DNA from 2 places in the Variovorax sp. J31P179 genome. Region 2 is predicted to be linked to the other one. Evidence: predicted binding sites of a transcription regulator. Region 2 holds the regulator's gene; the other holds the start of a gene.
The links. The regulator FNR, encoded in region 2, switches genes on or off when oxygen is low (the NO sensors DNR and NnrR bind a similar motif). The targets are predictions, from matches to a motif close to TTGATNNNNATCAA.
Positions count from the first base shown of each region.

Region 1: the regulator FNR is predicted to act here: its motif matches at 3,931-3,944, upstream of QTI17_RS22940 (universal stress protein).

Region 1 covers NZ_JASZYL010000009.1:95,096-102,892, forward strand. The annotation lists gene QTI17_RS22895 (FAD-containing oxidoreductase) at 1-77, shown strand, start outside; gene QTI17_RS22900 (SDR family oxidoreductase) at 101-802, opposite strand; partial or broken gene QTI17_RS22905 (acetoacetate decarboxylase) at 977-1,459, shown strand; gene QTI17_RS22910 (cytochrome C) at 1,468-1,797, opposite strand; gene QTI17_RS22915 (DUF1488 family protein) at 1,865-2,155, opposite strand; gene QTI17_RS22920 (hypothetical protein) at 2,228-2,398, shown strand; gene QTI17_RS22925 (hypothetical protein) at 2,417-2,638, shown strand; gene QTI17_RS22930 (hypothetical protein) at 2,635-2,805, opposite strand; gene QTI17_RS22935 (hypothetical protein) at 2,849-2,980, shown strand; gene QTI17_RS22940 (universal stress protein) at 3,449-3,871, opposite strand; gene QTI17_RS22945 (universal stress protein) at 4,007-4,531, shown strand; gene QTI17_RS22950 (bifunctional aminoglycoside phosphotransferase/ATP-binding protein) at 4,540-6,057, opposite strand; gene QTI17_RS22955 (universal stress protein) at 6,104-6,616, opposite strand; gene QTI17_RS22960 (YeeE/YedE family protein) at 6,770-7,210, opposite strand; gene QTI17_RS22965 (YeeE/YedE family protein) at 7,221-7,655, opposite strand; gene QTI17_RS22970 (ArsR/SmtB family transcription factor) at 7,655-7,797, opposite strand, start outside.
Region 2 covers NZ_JASZYL010000004.1:18,805-26,601, reverse strand. The annotation lists gene QTI17_RS11215 (cbb3-type cytochrome oxidase subunit 3) at 7-153, shown strand; gene ccoP (cytochrome-c oxidase, cbb3-type subunit III) at 150-1,073, shown strand; gene ccoG (cytochrome c oxidase accessory protein CcoG) at 1,108-2,544, shown strand; gene QTI17_RS11200 (FixH family protein) at 2,570-2,854, shown strand; gene QTI17_RS11195 (hypothetical protein) at 2,857-3,102, shown strand; gene fnr (fumarate/nitrate reduction transcriptional regulator Fnr) at 3,083-3,799, opposite strand; gene hemN (oxygen-independent coproporphyrinogen III oxidase) at 3,924-5,339, shown strand; gene QTI17_RS11180 (sulfite exporter TauE/SafE family protein) at 5,359-6,069, shown strand; gene QTI17_RS11175 (bifunctional acetate--CoA ligase family protein/GNAT family N-acetyltransferase) at 6,088-7,797, opposite strand, start outside.

The sequences.
Region 1 (7,797 bases), on a different contig from region 2:
TCCGTCGCTGCGTGCACATCCATCCGACCGTCAGCGAGCTGATTCCGACGCTGTTGGGCAACTTGACGCCGCTCTGAGAGACGGACCGAGCGTCACGCATCTACAACGAGCGCATCAGGCCACCATCGATCCGAATGTTCTGACCCGTGATGTAGGCGCCATCGTCCGAGGCAAGGAAGGCGATGGTCGCCGCGACTTCCTCGCTGGTGCCGTAGCGCTGCAGCGGCACGCTCTGGCGGCGCTCCTCCTTGGCCGGCAGGCTGTCGATCCAGCCGGGCAGCACGTTGTTCATGCGCACGTTGCTGGCCCCGTACTGATCGGCGTAGAGCTTGGTGAAGGCGGCGAGCCCGGCACGGAACACACCCGAGACCGGGAACATCGCGCTGGGCTCCACGGCCCAGGCCGACGAGATGTTGATGATCGCGCCGCCCTTCTGCTTCTCCATCACCGGCGTGACCAGCCGCACCGCGCGGACCACGTTCATCAGGTAGATGTCCATGCCCGAAACCCACTGTGCATCGGTCAGTTCGAGCAAAGGCGACTTGGGCCCGTGGCCGGCACCATTGACCAGCACGTCGATGCGGCCCCAGCGCGCCATCGTCAGATCGATCAGGCGCGCAAGGTCCTCGTTCGACTGGTTGGACCCGGTGACGCCGATGCCGCCCAGCGACTTGCCGAGCGCCTCGCCCTTGCCGGACGAAGACAGGACCGCCACCTCGAACCCATTCCCCGCCAGCTTGCGTGCGGCGGCGGCACCCATTCCGCTTCCGCCGCCCACGACCACTGCAACTTTTCCTGACATCGCTTTTTCCTTTCGGTTGTGAATGCGCGCATCCTGTGCGTTGTAGCATCCAAATGCGCCTGCCTCCCGAGGTTCGCATCAAGCGGCCGATGAATTCTCACGCAACCGACCCGGAGCCCACATGAACATCGTCGACGTCCGCCGGACCGCATTCGCCGCACCGACAAGGGGATGGAGCAAGGCGCCTACGTGCACGCGATGTACCTCGACGACCATCCGCCGATCGCCGGCGGCCGCGAGCTGTGGGGCTTTCCGAAGAAGCTGGCCTCGCCGGTGCTCGACCACGAGACCGACGTGGTGGTCGGCACCCTCGACTATGGGAAGGTGCGGGTCGCCAAGGCGACGATGGGGTTCAAGCACCGCACGCTCGAACACGCGCCGATACTGGCAGCGATCGCGCAGCCGAACTTCCTGCTCAAGATCATCCCGCATGTCGACGGCACCCCGCGCATCTGCGAGCTGGTGCGCTACCACATGGTCGACGTCACGCTGCACGGCGCCTGGAGCGGCCCGGCCTCGCTCGAACTGCATCCGCATGCACTGGCGCCGGTGGCCGAGCTGCCGGTGCTGAAGGTCGAATCGGCGGTGCACTACATCGCCGACATGACGCTCGCGCTCGGCACCGTCGAACACGACTATCTCGCACCCGCTTCCTGATGGTGCGATCAGGGCCGCTCGCGCCCCGCCGGCCCCAGGACCACGGGCGAGCCCGAGGGCGCCTTGAATCCATAGAAGCGCTCGTTGAGATGTTGCGTGACAGCGGCGATGTCGTCCTCGCTCCAGTTCAACGAGGCTGCGGCTTGCCAGTTCGCCACTTGCGCCTGGAGGCTGTTCCAGTCCTTCGCCAGCCGCCGATCTCGCCAGTGCACCTGCGTGGTGTGGCAGGCGACGCAGTGCGTCGAGTACAGCAGTTCTCCGCGTGACTGGGCAGAGGCCGGCACGCCGGAGAGCGCCGAGACCGCCAGGAGGCACACTGCCAAGGATCGAACAGCCATGGGGTCCCTCTCATTGCGGAAGATCATCGATCGAAACGTGCACCATGCGGTTCCTCGCGGACCCCGCTCAATGCACCGCATCGGTCGCCAGGGACCAAGGAAGCTCGAAATCGGCGGTCTGGAGCATCACCGGCTTCTCCGGATCGCGCCGGTAGTGCTGCATCGCCGACTCCTCGATCCGGTCGGCGTGCTCCCGACACGCCTCGACGAGGCTGTCGCCCCCTCCCTGGGCGCCGAAGATATCGCGCAGCGCGTCTTCGGTTATCTCCGCAACGACCCGAGGGCCTCCGCTGCCCTCCGGATAGATTGCGAACAGCACGCTCGCTCGATCGAAGCAGTAGATCGCATCGCTGGTCATGGGATGGCTCCTGTGTCGTTTCACGCCTGTGCGGCCAGACTGGAAGCGTGGACCCGAAACGACGCTCGCGCCTTGCGTCAGATCAAGAATCTCGAAATGGCGCGTGTTGACACCGAATTGATCCAGCGCAAGCCGCGCCGCGGCCCGCTGCCTACAGTTGCCACAGCAGCATCGCAACGAGGGCTACTCCGTGATGAAAGGAAATATATGAAATCCGACGTCCAACTGAGTGGCGGCTTTTGAAACCCGAGAGACCATGCCATGTCATCGAAAATGCTTTTGGCGATGCTGGTTGCCGTGGCAAGCGCTGGAGCGACCGCCGCCGACTACACGGCACCCGGCCAGCTGAGTCCCGCATCGACGCCGACACAGAAGATTCGCGATGCCGCGAGCAAGGCCGCCCGCGAGGCGCAAATCGCCGCACAGAAGGCCGCCGACGCAGCCAAGGCTGCGGCTGAACAGAGCAAGGTGAATGCCGGCTAGGTCTCCCAGGCGATCGCCGAGGCCATCCGCCGGGCGGCGCAAAAGGCGGCGGAGTCGGCGAACCGCTTCGAGGAGAAGGCATCGGAATCCGCCAGCCGGGCGCTCGATGCCAGCAAGGAAGCCGCGCTCAAGGCCGAAGAAGAAAGCAAGAAGGCGTCCGCGGCCACCAGGGAAGCGCTTGCGAAGGCCGAGGCGGCAGTCCAGAGCGCCATGGCCGCCAGCAAGGAAGAAGCCGAGGCGGCCGCCGGCGCAGCGCGTGAGGCGCTGCAGAAGGCCGAAGAGGCCACGCGGCAGGCGGCGCAGGCGGCGAAGGATGCGGTGGCCAGGACGGCCGGCAAATGAGCGCCCTGCCCGTCAAGCAGCCCACCACGTCCTCGAGCCAAAGGCAGCAGATCATGAAAAAGCACTCGAAGCCCCGCCCCGCCCCCGGACCAAGACGCACACGCCGATCCGCCGCCCCGACCCCTGACGAAGAACCTTCAGGCGACTCCCCCCGGCCTGTTTGGGACCCGGACCGAACCGACATCGAGCGGCCGAACGAGCTGCCGGAGCCTTCGATCGAGAGCGCGTCACGCGATGACGAGGCGGGCGGCGTGGAAGCGGCCGAGTCGGTCGTGAGGAAGGCAACGCCCTTCGAATAGCCGCCGGCCGTCATTGCCCTGATGCCCCGGACATGCCCGGCTGAATCCTCATCGTTGCGATACCCCGACCCATCCGATCGATGGCCCCTGGTTCGCCTCCCCCAGTCCGGCAGCGACCAGGATCAAGGTCGCCAGCAGAGTCGCGGCGATGAACATGAACGTCTTCATGTCAACGCACCAGCAGTACCGGTACCGTGCATTTCGCCAGCACCTTGGTGGCGACCGAGCCCAACACCAGGTTCTTCAACGCGCCCACCCCGTGCGATCCCATCACCAGGAGGTCGAACTTGCCCTTTTCCGCATAGGACGCTATCTCGTCCGCCGGGTGGCCCACCTTGTGGACCACCTCCGCGGCGATCCCCTGCTCGGCCAGCTGCGCCCGTACGGGCTCGAGAACGACGCGGGCATCGTCCTCGTAGTAGGCGTGCACGATGTCCGGCCCGGCGAAAGCCGCGGCCCGGTGCGGGACGGGCAGGACGATGTGCAGCACCGTGAACGCATGCCCCGTCACCCACAGGTCCCTGTGCGCTCCGAGGTAGGAAATCATTCGCTTCGTGTAGTCGCTGCCGTCGACGGCAAGAAGAATCTTCATGGTGCACTCCGGAGAAAGTTCTGGGGTCCCCGATGTTCGATGCCAGCGAGCGGGCGGAGTTGCGCCAGATCAAATCTCCGACGTGCAATGTCCGGATACTGAGGCCCTCATCACTGGATTTCAGAAGGGCCTGACATGTATCAACGAATTCTTGTACCCGTCGATGGCAGTCCGACATCGGAGCGCGGGCTCGACGAAGCGATCCGCATCGCCCAGCTCACCCACGGCCAATTGCGGCTGCTGCACGTGATCGATGAACTGTCCTTCGCCCTTGCCATGGATGCCTATGCGGGCTATGCGGGCGACTGGCTCGACACCTTGCGCGAGCAGGGCCGGACCCTCCTCGAGAAATGCAAGGCCACGGCGCAGGCCGCGGGCGTCGACGCCGACATCGCGTTGCGCGACACCTTCTCGGGGTCGGTGCACGAACAGGTCACGACCGAGGCCGCCAGCTGGCCCGCCGACCTGATCGTCCTCGGCACCCACGGCCGGCGCGGGGTCGGCAGGGTGGTGATGGGAAGCAGCGCCGAGAACATCCTGCGCTACGCCACCGTGCCGGTGCTGCTGGTGCGCGCGCCGGCCGAATCCAAGGCGAAGACCGAATCCCCGGGCGAGTCAACGAAGGTGGATCTGCCCTCCGCGGCGCTGTCGTTCGAATAGGCGCCCCGTCAACGCTTCAGCGCGAGCCAGCGGTCCACCAGCGGCGCGATCTTCAGCGACGCGTCGCTCACCACGTGGAACGCCGTCGCACGCTCCGCCTCGTCGAGCGGCTCGTGCGTCGCCAGTTGCCGCTCCAGCACCGGCAGGGTCGCCTCGGACGCGTCGGTCCCGCTGGATTGGCGGGCCGCGACCCGCTCGCGCAACTGCGCCGCGGTCGCTTCGCAATGGAGGATCGCGAAAGGCACGCCCAGTTCGCCGGCCAGGGCGCGGAACGCCAGCCTCTCGTCCCGGCGCAGGAACGCGGCATCCACAATCACCGGATAGCCGGCCTGCAGTGCCGTCCTGGCGCAGGCCCACAGCCGATCGAAGGTGCGCCGGGTCGCCTCGGGCGTATAGATGTCATGGCCCTGATCCGTGGATCGGCTCAGGGGTTGCATGCCGAAGAGCCGCTTGCGCTCGACGTCGGACCGGATGCGTATCGCCCCGGCCGACGCGAGCACTTCGGTCGCGATCGTCGTTTTTCCGGACCCCGACAGGCCATGCGTGATCATCAGTCGCGCTGCAGGTCGGCCGGCCTGAGCGGCGAGGCCCGCCGCGCAGGCAAGATAGTCGGGGCCGGCCGCCGTCGCGCGCTCCCCGCACTCCCGATCCCTAAGCCTCGCCACCATGGCGCGCACCAGCGCGCGATAGACCTCGTAGGCCCGCAGCACCGGGATGGCGGCATAGTCTCCGCTGTGCTGCAGATAGACATCGAGCAAGCGGAACGCGAGGTCCTCGCGGCCGTGGGCCTTGAAGTCCATCGAGAGAAAGGCGACGTCGCTGATGACGTCGATCCAGCGCAGCGCCGGATCGAACTCGATGCAATCGAAGGCCGTCAGCTCGTCGTCGATGAGCACCACGTTGGACAAGTGAAGATCGCCGTGGCATTCACGCACGAAGCGCTTGCAGTGCCGTTCGGCCCAGGCGGTCCATAGCGCGCTTCCCTGTGCCTCCACCCAGGCCCGCAAGGCCGCCAGCGGTCCGGCAACAGGCTCGCCGGACAGGCCCGCAAGCGCGGTCTTCATCGTCCGAAGGACTTGCTCGGGTGTACCGAATGCCGAGGAGAGCGCGGCTGCGGCCGCCCGGTCGTGGAACTGGGCCAGGCGCTGCGCGAAGCGCGCCAGTTGGTCGATCCGGAGCCGGCCGTCCAGGAGCAGATTGCGCAGCAGGGAAGCCTCCGGAAAGCGCCTCATGCGGACCACATAGTCGATCGGCTCGCCGGCGCCCAGGTGCGGGGCATCGGGCGTCCCGCACACCGCCGTCACGTCGATGTAGATCTCGGGCGCAAGCCGGCGGTTGAGCCGCAATTCTTCTTCGCAGAAATGCTTGCGTGCCGCCAGCGTGCGGAAGTCGACAAACGGCAGGCCCACCGGCTTCTTCAGCTTGTAGGCCAGGCGGTCGGTCAGCAGCACCCAGGAGATGTGGGTTTCAATCAGCGACACCGCCAAGCCAGCTTCTGCCTGCAGGTGTTGCTGCAGCGCGGTCACCAGCGTACGGTCCGCGGGCTGGAAGGCGGTGTGAGAGGATTCCACTTCAGGCGGCCGCCATCGCGGCCGCGGACGCGCTCGCTTGCAGCAATTCGGCAGCGGCATCCTTGCCGGCGGGTGCGCGGACCAGCAGGACGGGCACGGGCGCCTGCCGAAGGATGCGCTCCGCGCCGCTTCCCAGAACCAGCCGCGCCGCTCCGCGCCGCCCGTGGGTGCCGAGCACGATCAGTTCGGCTCCCCAGTCCAAGGCCTCGGCCGCGACCTTGTCCTGCACCGAGCCGGGAAAGTTGTCGCCGAGGCGAGTATCCACATCGACCCCGGCGGCCTGGACGGTGGCCTGCGCCTCGCCCAGGATCCGCGAGCCCTCGCTGCGCAGCTGCTTCAGAAGGTCGTCCGCATGGCGCGGTTCGCTGCCGAGCGCCAACGCGAACGAAAGATCGTCGATCACGTGGAACAGGCGAATCCGCCCCTGCGTCAGTTTCGCGATGCGGATCGCTTCGCCGAGGCCGTGGTTCGAGGTCGAACTGCCATCGATGGGAACGAGGATTCGCTGGTACATGGGGACCTCCTTCGAAAGTGGATCGAGGCCTCGGAGTATTGGCGCGCTGCGCACCCGCGAGTTGATGCAGCGCAAGTCGTGATCGACATGACAAGCGCGAAGGCTCCGCAAGCCGGACCCTGAAGATCCAATAGGCGCCAGGCCCGCTCAGGCTCAGGCGGTTCGGGATGCTGGCGCGCGCCGGCGCAGTTCGAGCAACTCGAACAGCGCCATGCCCGCCAGCATCGCGGCGATGAAGACCACCGCCTTGACCTCGCCCATGCCGAGCGACACCAGCGCCGGCCCTGGGCAGAAGCCGGCGATGCCCCAGCCAACGCCGAACAGCAGGCTGCCGCCGACCAGGCGGCGGTCGATGAGGCGCGACGAAGGCAGCCGCATCGGGGCGCCGAGCAGCGAGGCGGCACGCCGGTTCGCAACCATGAAAGCCACCGTGCCCACGGCGATGGCTCCTGCCATCACGAACGCCAGCGACGGATCCCAGTGGCCAGCCAGATCGAGGAAGCCGAGCACCTTGGCCGGATTGGCCATCCCGGAAACGATCAGGCCCAGGCCGAAGACCAGCCCGGAGAGCAGCGAAGCGAGAGCGATGAGCATGGCGAAAACCTCAGATTCCGAGCAGGTGGCGAATCACGAACACCGTCACGAATCCGGCGCCCATGAAGGCCGCCGTCGCGACGAGCGAGCGCGGTGACAGGCGGGACAGGCCGCACACGCCATGACCGCTGGTGCAGCCGGCACCGTAGCGGGTGCCTGCGCCCACGAGCAGACCTGCGAGCACCAACGCGCCGTAGCCGGCGTCGATCCGGGGCTCGGGCACGGCAGCGAACACGGCATACGCCAGCGGCGCGCCGATCAAGCCCAGGACAAAGGCCACACGCCATGCCACGTCGCCGGCGACAAGCCGGAGCAGTCCGCCGAGCACCCCGCTGATGCCGGCGATGCGCCCGTTGAGCAGCACGAACATCGCCGCGGCGATGCCGATCAGAACACCGCCGCCCAATGCGGCAAGCGGCGTGAAGTGGTTCCAGTCGATGGTCATCAGGCTTCCTTCGGGCAGTACAGGCGATAGAGAAGCGAAAGGATCTCAAGCATCGCCGGGTCGGACACGCGGTAGAAGATGGTCCGACCCTCGCGGCGGGTCTGAACCACGCCCTCCCCGCGCAGCACGCCCAACTGTTGCG
Region 2 (7,797 bases):
ACCGCGATGGACAACATCACCACCCTGCGAATCGCCGCCACGCTGGTCTCGTTCGCGACCTTCATCGGCATCCTGGTCTGGGCGTATTCGCGCCGCAACGCGCAGGCCTTCGAAGAGGCGGCACGCCTGCCGTTCGAGGAGGACCCGTCGTGAGCGACTTCGTCAACGCCTTCTGGTCGCACTTCGTCACCGCGATCGCGCTCGGCGGCATCCTGGCCTGCGCGCTGCTGCTGTGGCTGACGGCCCGCTTCCGCGGCCCTTCGAACGCCGACAACACCACCGGCCATGTCTGGGACGAGGACCTGCGCGAGATGAACAACCCGATGCCGCGCTGGTGGATGGGCCTGTTCGTGCTGACCATCGTGTTCGGCATCGGCTACCTGGTGGTGTTCCCAGGGCTGGGCAGCTACCGCGGCACCCTGGCCTGGAGCACCCAGGGCGAGTACGAGAAGGCGGTGGAGAAGGCCAACGCCGAGCTGGCCCCGGTGTACGCCGCCTACACCGCGCAGCCGGTCGAGAAGCTCGCCTCCGACGCCGGCGCCATGGCCGTCGGCGAGCGCTTGTTCCTGAACAACTGCGCCCAGTGTCACGGCTCGGATGCGCGCGGCAGCAAGGGCTTCCCGAACCTCACCGATGGCGACTGGCTGCATGGCGGCACGCCCGAGAAGATCCACGAGACCATCGCGCTCGGCCGCATCGGCACGATGCCGCCGATGGCCGAGGCGGTCGGATCGGCCGAGGACGTCAAGAACCTCGCCAACTACGTGCTGAGCCTGTCTGACAGCCCGCACGATTCGGTGCGCGCCGGACTCGGCAAGAGCAAGTTCACGGCGTGCGCGGCCTGCCACGGCATCGGCGGCGTCGGCAACCCGGCGGTGGGCGCGCCGAACCTGGCCGACAAGATCTGGCTGCACGGCTATGGTCAGGAAGCGATCATCGCGATGATCAACGGCGGCAAGACCAACCAGATGCCGGCGCAGCAGGGCCGCCTGACCGAGGCGCAGATCCACGTGCTGACCGCCTATGTCTGGGGCCTGTCGAACAACAAGGCGGCCACCGTCGCGGGGCAATGAGGCTGCCGCCCGAGTCTTGTCCATGAGCGTTTCCATGACCGAGCAGACGACGCCACAGAAGCCGCGCACCGTGATCCCGATCGCGGCGGCCGAGGAGGACGTCGGGCTCTACGCGGCCCACAAGAAGATCTATCCGCGCAGCGTCAGCGGCTATTTCGCCCGCTGGCGCTGGGCCCTGGTGTTCGCGACGCAGGGGGTCTTCTGCGGCCTGCCCTGGCTCGAGTGGGGCCAGCGCCAGGCGGTGCTGTTCGACCTCGGCGCGCGGCGCTTCTTCCTGTTCGGGCTGGTGCTCTATCCGCAGGACCTGATCTACCTGACCGGGCTGCTGGTGGTCTCGGCGCTGTCGCTGTTCCTGTTCACTGCCGTGGCGGGGCGCCTGTGGTGCGGCTACGCCTGCCCGCAGACGGTCTACACCGAGATTTTCATGTGGGTCGAGGAGAAGATCGAGGGCAGCCGCATCGCGCGCATGCGGCTCGACAGCGGCGATTTCTCGGCCGAGAAGCTGGTCAAGAAGTGGTTCAAGCACGTGGTCTGGATATCGATCGGCCTGTGGACCGGCTTCACCTTCGTCGGCTACTTCACGCCGATCCGCGAACTGGCCATGGAATTCCTGCAGACCCGGATGGGCTCCTGGGAAGTCTTCTGGGTGCTGTTCTACGGCTTCGCCACCTACGGCAACGCTGGCTTCATGCGCGAGCAGGTGTGCAAGTACATGTGCCCCTATGCGCGCTTCCAGAGCGCGATGTTCGACCGCGACACGCTCATCGTGAGCTACGACACGGCACGCGGCGAACCGCGTGGCGTGCCGGCCAAGGGTCGGGCGGCCGCTGCCGCATCGGAGTTCGGCCATTGCATCGACTGCAAGCTGTGCGTCCAGGTCTGCCCGACCGGCATCGACATCCGCCAGGGGCTGCAGTACGAATGCATCGGCTGCGGCCTGTGCGTCGATGCCTGCAACATCGTGATGGACAAGATGTCGACCCCGCGCGGCCTGATCCGCTACGCCACGCAGAACAGCATGGCCGGGCGCTGGACGCCGCGCCAGGTGCTGCGCCGCGTTCTGCGGCCGCGGGTGCTGGTCTACACCGCGGTGCTCGGCGCGCTGTGCATCGGCCTGCTGGCGAGCCTGGTGACGCGCACGCCGCTGAAGGTCGACGTGGTGCGCGACCGCGCCTCGCTGGCCCGCATCGTCGACGGCGGCCAGCTCGAGAACGTCTACCGCCTTCAGATCATGAACGCCACCGAGCAGGTGCAGCGCTACCGGATCGAAGCCAGCGGCCTCGAGGGTCTGCACGTGTCCTCGGAGCCGGTGGTCGAGGTCGCGCCGGCGCAGTCGCGCTGGGTGGCGGTGCGGCTGCAGCTGCCCTACGGTGCGGCGACGGCCGGTTCCCACAAGGTGTATTTCGACGTTCGAGCGGAGGGCGGCCAGGGCAGCGTGTCCGAGAAGGCCGTGTTCCTGGTCCCGCGATGAAATCCAGGCCCCAAGGAGGCAGAAGATGACCGACAAGAGCAGCCATGACGAAGCGACGCGTCCCTGTCCACCCTGGTGGCGCTTCGGGCTGGTGTGGATGGTGATCGGCGGGCCGGGCCTGGTGGTGATCGCGAGTTTCGCCACCTTGTGGCTGGCCCTGCGCACGCCCGACCCGGTGGTCGACGAGGACTACTACCGCAAGGGCGTGGAGATCAACCGCACGCTGGCCGACAAGAAGCTCATGCCGGCGGTGGCCGGGCGCAACCACGCGGCCACCCCGAGCGCCGACGTGCCGTCGCCGAGGCGCTGAACATGCAGGCGCAACGCTGGATGTGGATACTCTGGCCGGCATTCCTGCTGGCCTGCGCGCTCGAGGTGCTGGTGTTCGCACTGGTCGATCCGGGCGACCTCAACTGGCGCGGCGAGGCGTTGGGCGCCTCTCGCCAGGCGGTCTACACGGCCGGGTTCTTTGCCTTCTGGCTGCTGGCCACGGCGGCGGGCGCCTTGACGCTGCTGCTGGCCCGGCCGGCGGCCGAGCTCAACAGCCCGGCGGATTGACGATGCGGCGCAGCGCCTCGGGATCGAGGATGCGCACGTTGCGCTGCTCGACCTCGACCATGCCGTCGGCCGCGAACTTCGACATCGTCCGGCTCACGGTCTCGAGCTTGAGGCCGAGGTAGCTGCCGATTTCCTCGCGCGTCATGCGCAGCACCAGCTCGGAGCGCGAGAAGCCGCGCGCATGCAGCCGCTGCACCAGGTTCAGCAGGAAGGCCGCCAGCCGCTCCTCGGCCCGCATGCTGCCGAGCAGCAGCATCACGCCATGCTCGCGGACGATCTCGCGGCTCATGATCTGGTGCACGTGGCGCTGCAGCGCCGTCACCTCGCGCGACAGTTCCTCGATGCGCTCGAAGGGCATCACGCAGACCTCGGAGTCTTCGAGGGCGACGGCGTCGCAGGTGTGCTGGTCGTTGACGATGCCGTCGAGGCCGATGATCTCGCCGGCCATCTGGAAGCCCGTGACCTGGTCGCGCCCGTCCTCGCTGGTGACCCGGGTCTTGAAGACCCCGGTGCGGATCGCATAGAGCGAGGTGAAGGGCTCGCCATTGCGAAACAGCGTCTCGCGCCGCTTGATCTTGCGCCGCGTGGCGACCAGGTCGTCGAGGCGCTGCAGCTCCCCGGGCGCCAGTCCGACCGGCATGCACAGCTCGCGCAGGTTGCAGTTGGAACAGGCGACCTTGATATTTTCGGGCTTCATTGATGCAGTCGGGGTCATGCGGGGATTGTCCGTGGGGGGGTGGGCCGGATGCTTGATGCAGGTCAAGGTTTGCGGATCGCGACGGCGGCATAGTGACACACCGAAGCCCATGCCTGCGTCCGCGATGCCTCCCGTCTCCGCTCCAGCCCTCACGCCGCCCATCGTGGTGCCCGCGCCGTCCGTGCTGCAGCGGTTCGACTGCGCCGGGCCGCGCTACACCTCCTACCCGACCGCGGACCGCTTCGTCGACGCCTTCACGGCCGAGGACTATGCCCAGACGCTCGAACAGCGCGGCAGCACCGGCGCCAGCGCGCGGGCGCTGTCGCTCTACGTGCATATCCCGTTCTGCGAATCGCTCTGCTACTACTGCGCCTGCAACAAGATCGTGACCCGCCACAAGAGCAAGGGGCGCGAGTACCTGGACTACCTGGCGCGCGAGATCGCTCTGCAGGTCGAGCGGCTCGGCCGCGGCGCCGTGGTCCGCCAGCTGCATCTCGGCGGCGGCACGCCGACCTTTCTCGACGATGCCGGCCTGCGGACGCTGATGGGCATGCTGCGCGAGGCCTTCACCTTGTCGCCGGACGGCGAGCATTCGATCGAGATCGACCCGCGCACCGTCGACCGCGAACGCCTGGTGACCCTGGCCGCGCTGGGCTTCAACCGGCTGAGCTTCGGCGTCCAGGATTTCGACCCCGACGTGCAGAAGGCGGTGCACCGGATCCAGCCGGCCGGGCAGGTGTTCGACCTGATGGCGACGGCCCGCGGGCTGGGCTTCGATTCGGTCAACGTCGACCTGATCTACGGGCTGCCGCGCCAGAGCGCGGCCTCCTTCGACCGCACGCTGGCCCAGGTCTGCGCGCTGCGGCCCGACCGCATCGCGCTCTATGCCTATGCCCACCTGCCCGAGCGCTTCAAGGCCCAGCGCCGCATCGCGACCGAGGCGTTGCCCGATGCGGCGGCCAAGGTCGAGATGCTGTCGCGCTCTATCGCCGCGTTCACCGAGGCCGGCTACGTCTACATCGGCATGGACCATTTCGCGCTGCCCGGCGACGCGCTGGCGGTGGCCAAGCGGCAGGGCCGGCTGCACCGCAACTTCCAGGGCTACAGCACCCAGCCGGACTGCGACCTGGTGGCGCTGGGCGTGTCGGCGATCGGCCGGGTCGGCGCCACCTACAGCCAGAACGCCAAGACGCTCGAGGAGTACTACGACCTGCTCGACCAGGGCCGGCTGCCGGTGGTGCGCGGCCTGGCGCTGACCCGCGACGACGTGCTGCGGCGCACCGTGATCATGGCGATCATGTGCCAGGGCCGGGTCGATTTCGAGACCATCGGCTCGGCCCACCTGGTCGATTTCGAGCGCTGCTTCGCGGCCGAGCTCGAAGCGCTGGCGCCGCTCGAGGCGCAGGGCCTGGTGGTGGTCGGCGATCGCCACCTCGAGGTCACGCCGCTGGGCTGGTTCTTCGTCCGCGCCATCGCCATGGTGTTCGACCGCTACCTGCAGGCTGACCGCAACCGCACGCGCTTCTCGCGCATCGTGTGATGAGCCCGCACGCTCCCCCATGCAGTCCGCCCTGCTCGCCACCGCATTCGTGATGGGGCTGGCCGGCGGGCCGCACTGCGTCGCGATGTGCGGCGCGGCCTGCGCCGGCGTGATCCGCATCGTGCGGGCACCGGCGGGCGGCGTCGCCGCGCTGCAGTCCCCGGGCCGCTCGCTGCCGGCGGGCGCCTTGTTCCACGTGGGCCGGGTGGCCGGCTATGCGGCCGCCGGGGCGGTGGCGGCCGCCGCTGCCCAGGGCCTGGCGCTGGCGGGCCAGCAGGTCGGCGCGCTGCGCCCGGCCTGGCTGCTGCTGCATGTGTTCGTGCTGGCGTGGGGCCTGCTGCTGGCCGCCTCGGGCCGGCAGCCCGCCTGGGCGCACCGCTTCGGGCGCTGGGCGTCGGCGCGGCTGCAGCCCATGACCCGCAGCCCCTTCGGCGTGCTGGCGGCCGGCGCGCTCTGGGTCGCGCTGCCCTGCGGCCTGCTGTACTCGGCGCTAATGCTGGCGGCCCTGGGCAACGGCGTGCTCGAAGGCGCGGCCGTCATGGCGCTGTTCGCGGCCGGCAGCGCGCTGTCGCTGCTGCTGGCGCCCTGGCTGTGGCAGCGCCTGCGGTCGGGCGCCGGCATCCTGTCGCAGCAGTGGGGCACGCGGCTGGCGGGCGCGATGCTCGCGGCGGTGGCGCTGCAGGCGCTCTGGCTCGACCTCGCGCACCAGGTCGAGGCCTGGTGCCGCTGAGCGAGGGGCCCGTGCCGCTCAGGCGGCGGGCGGCGGCGGTTCCAGGTTCAGGGCCACGTGCAACACGTCGGCGGAATCCTCCAGGCTGGGCACGCGCTCGAAGCCCAGCGCCCGCGACAGCTTCAGCATGCGGGTGTTCTCGCGCAGAATCATGCCGACCAGGCGCCGGGTGCCGCGGCTGCGGGCGTGCGCGATCAGCTGCTCGAACAGCATCCGGCCGAGGCCGCCGCCCTTGAGGTCGGAGCGCACAAGCAGCGCGAACTCTGCTTCGACGTTGTCGGGGTCGCAGACGGTGCGGGCGACGCCGAGCGTCTCGGGCTGGCCGTCCGCCGCCGTGGCCTCGGCGATGAAGGCCATTTCGCGGTCGTAGTCGATCTGGGCCAGCCGGGCCAGTTCGCTGCGCGGCAGTTCGCTGCGCGCCTGGAAGAGCCGCATGCGCACGTCCTCGGGGGTGAGCCTTCGCAGGAAGCGCCGGTGCTGGCCTTCGTCCTCCGGGCGGATCGGCCGGATCGTGATCGGACGGCCGTTCCACTCGGCCTGGCGGACCCACTGCGTGGGATAGGGCCGGATCGCGAAGTTGGCGGCGCCGGCCACCCGGCCGGCCGCGACCCGCAGCCGGGCGTCGAGCGCCAGCGCGCCGTGCTCGTCGACCCACAGCGGATTGATGTCGAGCTCGGCCAGCTGCGGCAGGTCGGCCAGCATCTGCGACACCGCGATCAGCACGTCGTGCAGGGCATCGAGATCGGCCGGCGGGTGGTCGCGGTAGCCGGCCAGCAGCCGCGACACGCGGGTGCGCGAGACCAGCTCGCGCGCCAGGCTGCGGTTGAGCGGCGGCAGCGCGACCGCGACATCGGCCGTCACCTCGACCGCGATGCCGCCGCCGCCGCAGAGGATGACCGGGCCGAAGACCGCGTCGATGCTGGCCCCGACGATCACCTCCTGCGCGTGCGGGCGGTGCGCCATCGGCTGCACGGTGAAGCCGTCGATGCGCGCGCCGGGCTGCAGGGTGGCCAGCGCCTGCCGCATCTCGCCCACGGCCTGTTCAAGCGCGGCCGGGTCGCGCAGGTCCAGCCTGACGCCGCCGACATCGGTCTTGTGGGCGACATCGCGCGACACGATCTTGAGCACTACCGGATAGCCGAGCTCGCGGGCCGCGTCCAGCAGGCCTGCGGCCGACGCCGGGACCATCCGCGTGCGCACCACCGGCACGCCGTAGGCCTGCAGCACCGCCTTGGCCTCGTGTTCGGCCAGCCATTCGCGGCCGTCGGCGGCGGCTGCTTCCAGCAGCCGCTGCGCCGCCGGCACATCGGGCGCCGGGTTCTCGCTGGCGCTGGGCGCCTCCATCAACAGCGCCTGGTTGCTGCGGTAGGTCTGCAGCATGCCGAAGGCGCGCACGGCGTCTTCGGGCGTCGGGTAGTCGGGAATGCCGGCCGCCTCGAACAGCTGGCGTGCCGGCGCCATGTCGGCATCGCCGAGCCAGCAGCCCATCACGCGCGGGTCGTTGGCGCGGACCAGCGGCGCGCAGGCGCGGGCGATCTCGTCGCTGCGCTCGGCCACCGTCGGGGCGTGGATGAACAGCACGGCGCCGCTCGCGGGGTCCGCCAGCAGCGCCGACAGCGCCGCGGCATAGCGCGCCGCCGGCGCGTCGCCGAGGATGTCGATCGGGTTGGCGCAGGAAGCCTCCGGCGGCAAGGCACGGCCGAGCTGCTCGAGCAGCGCGGCACCGGG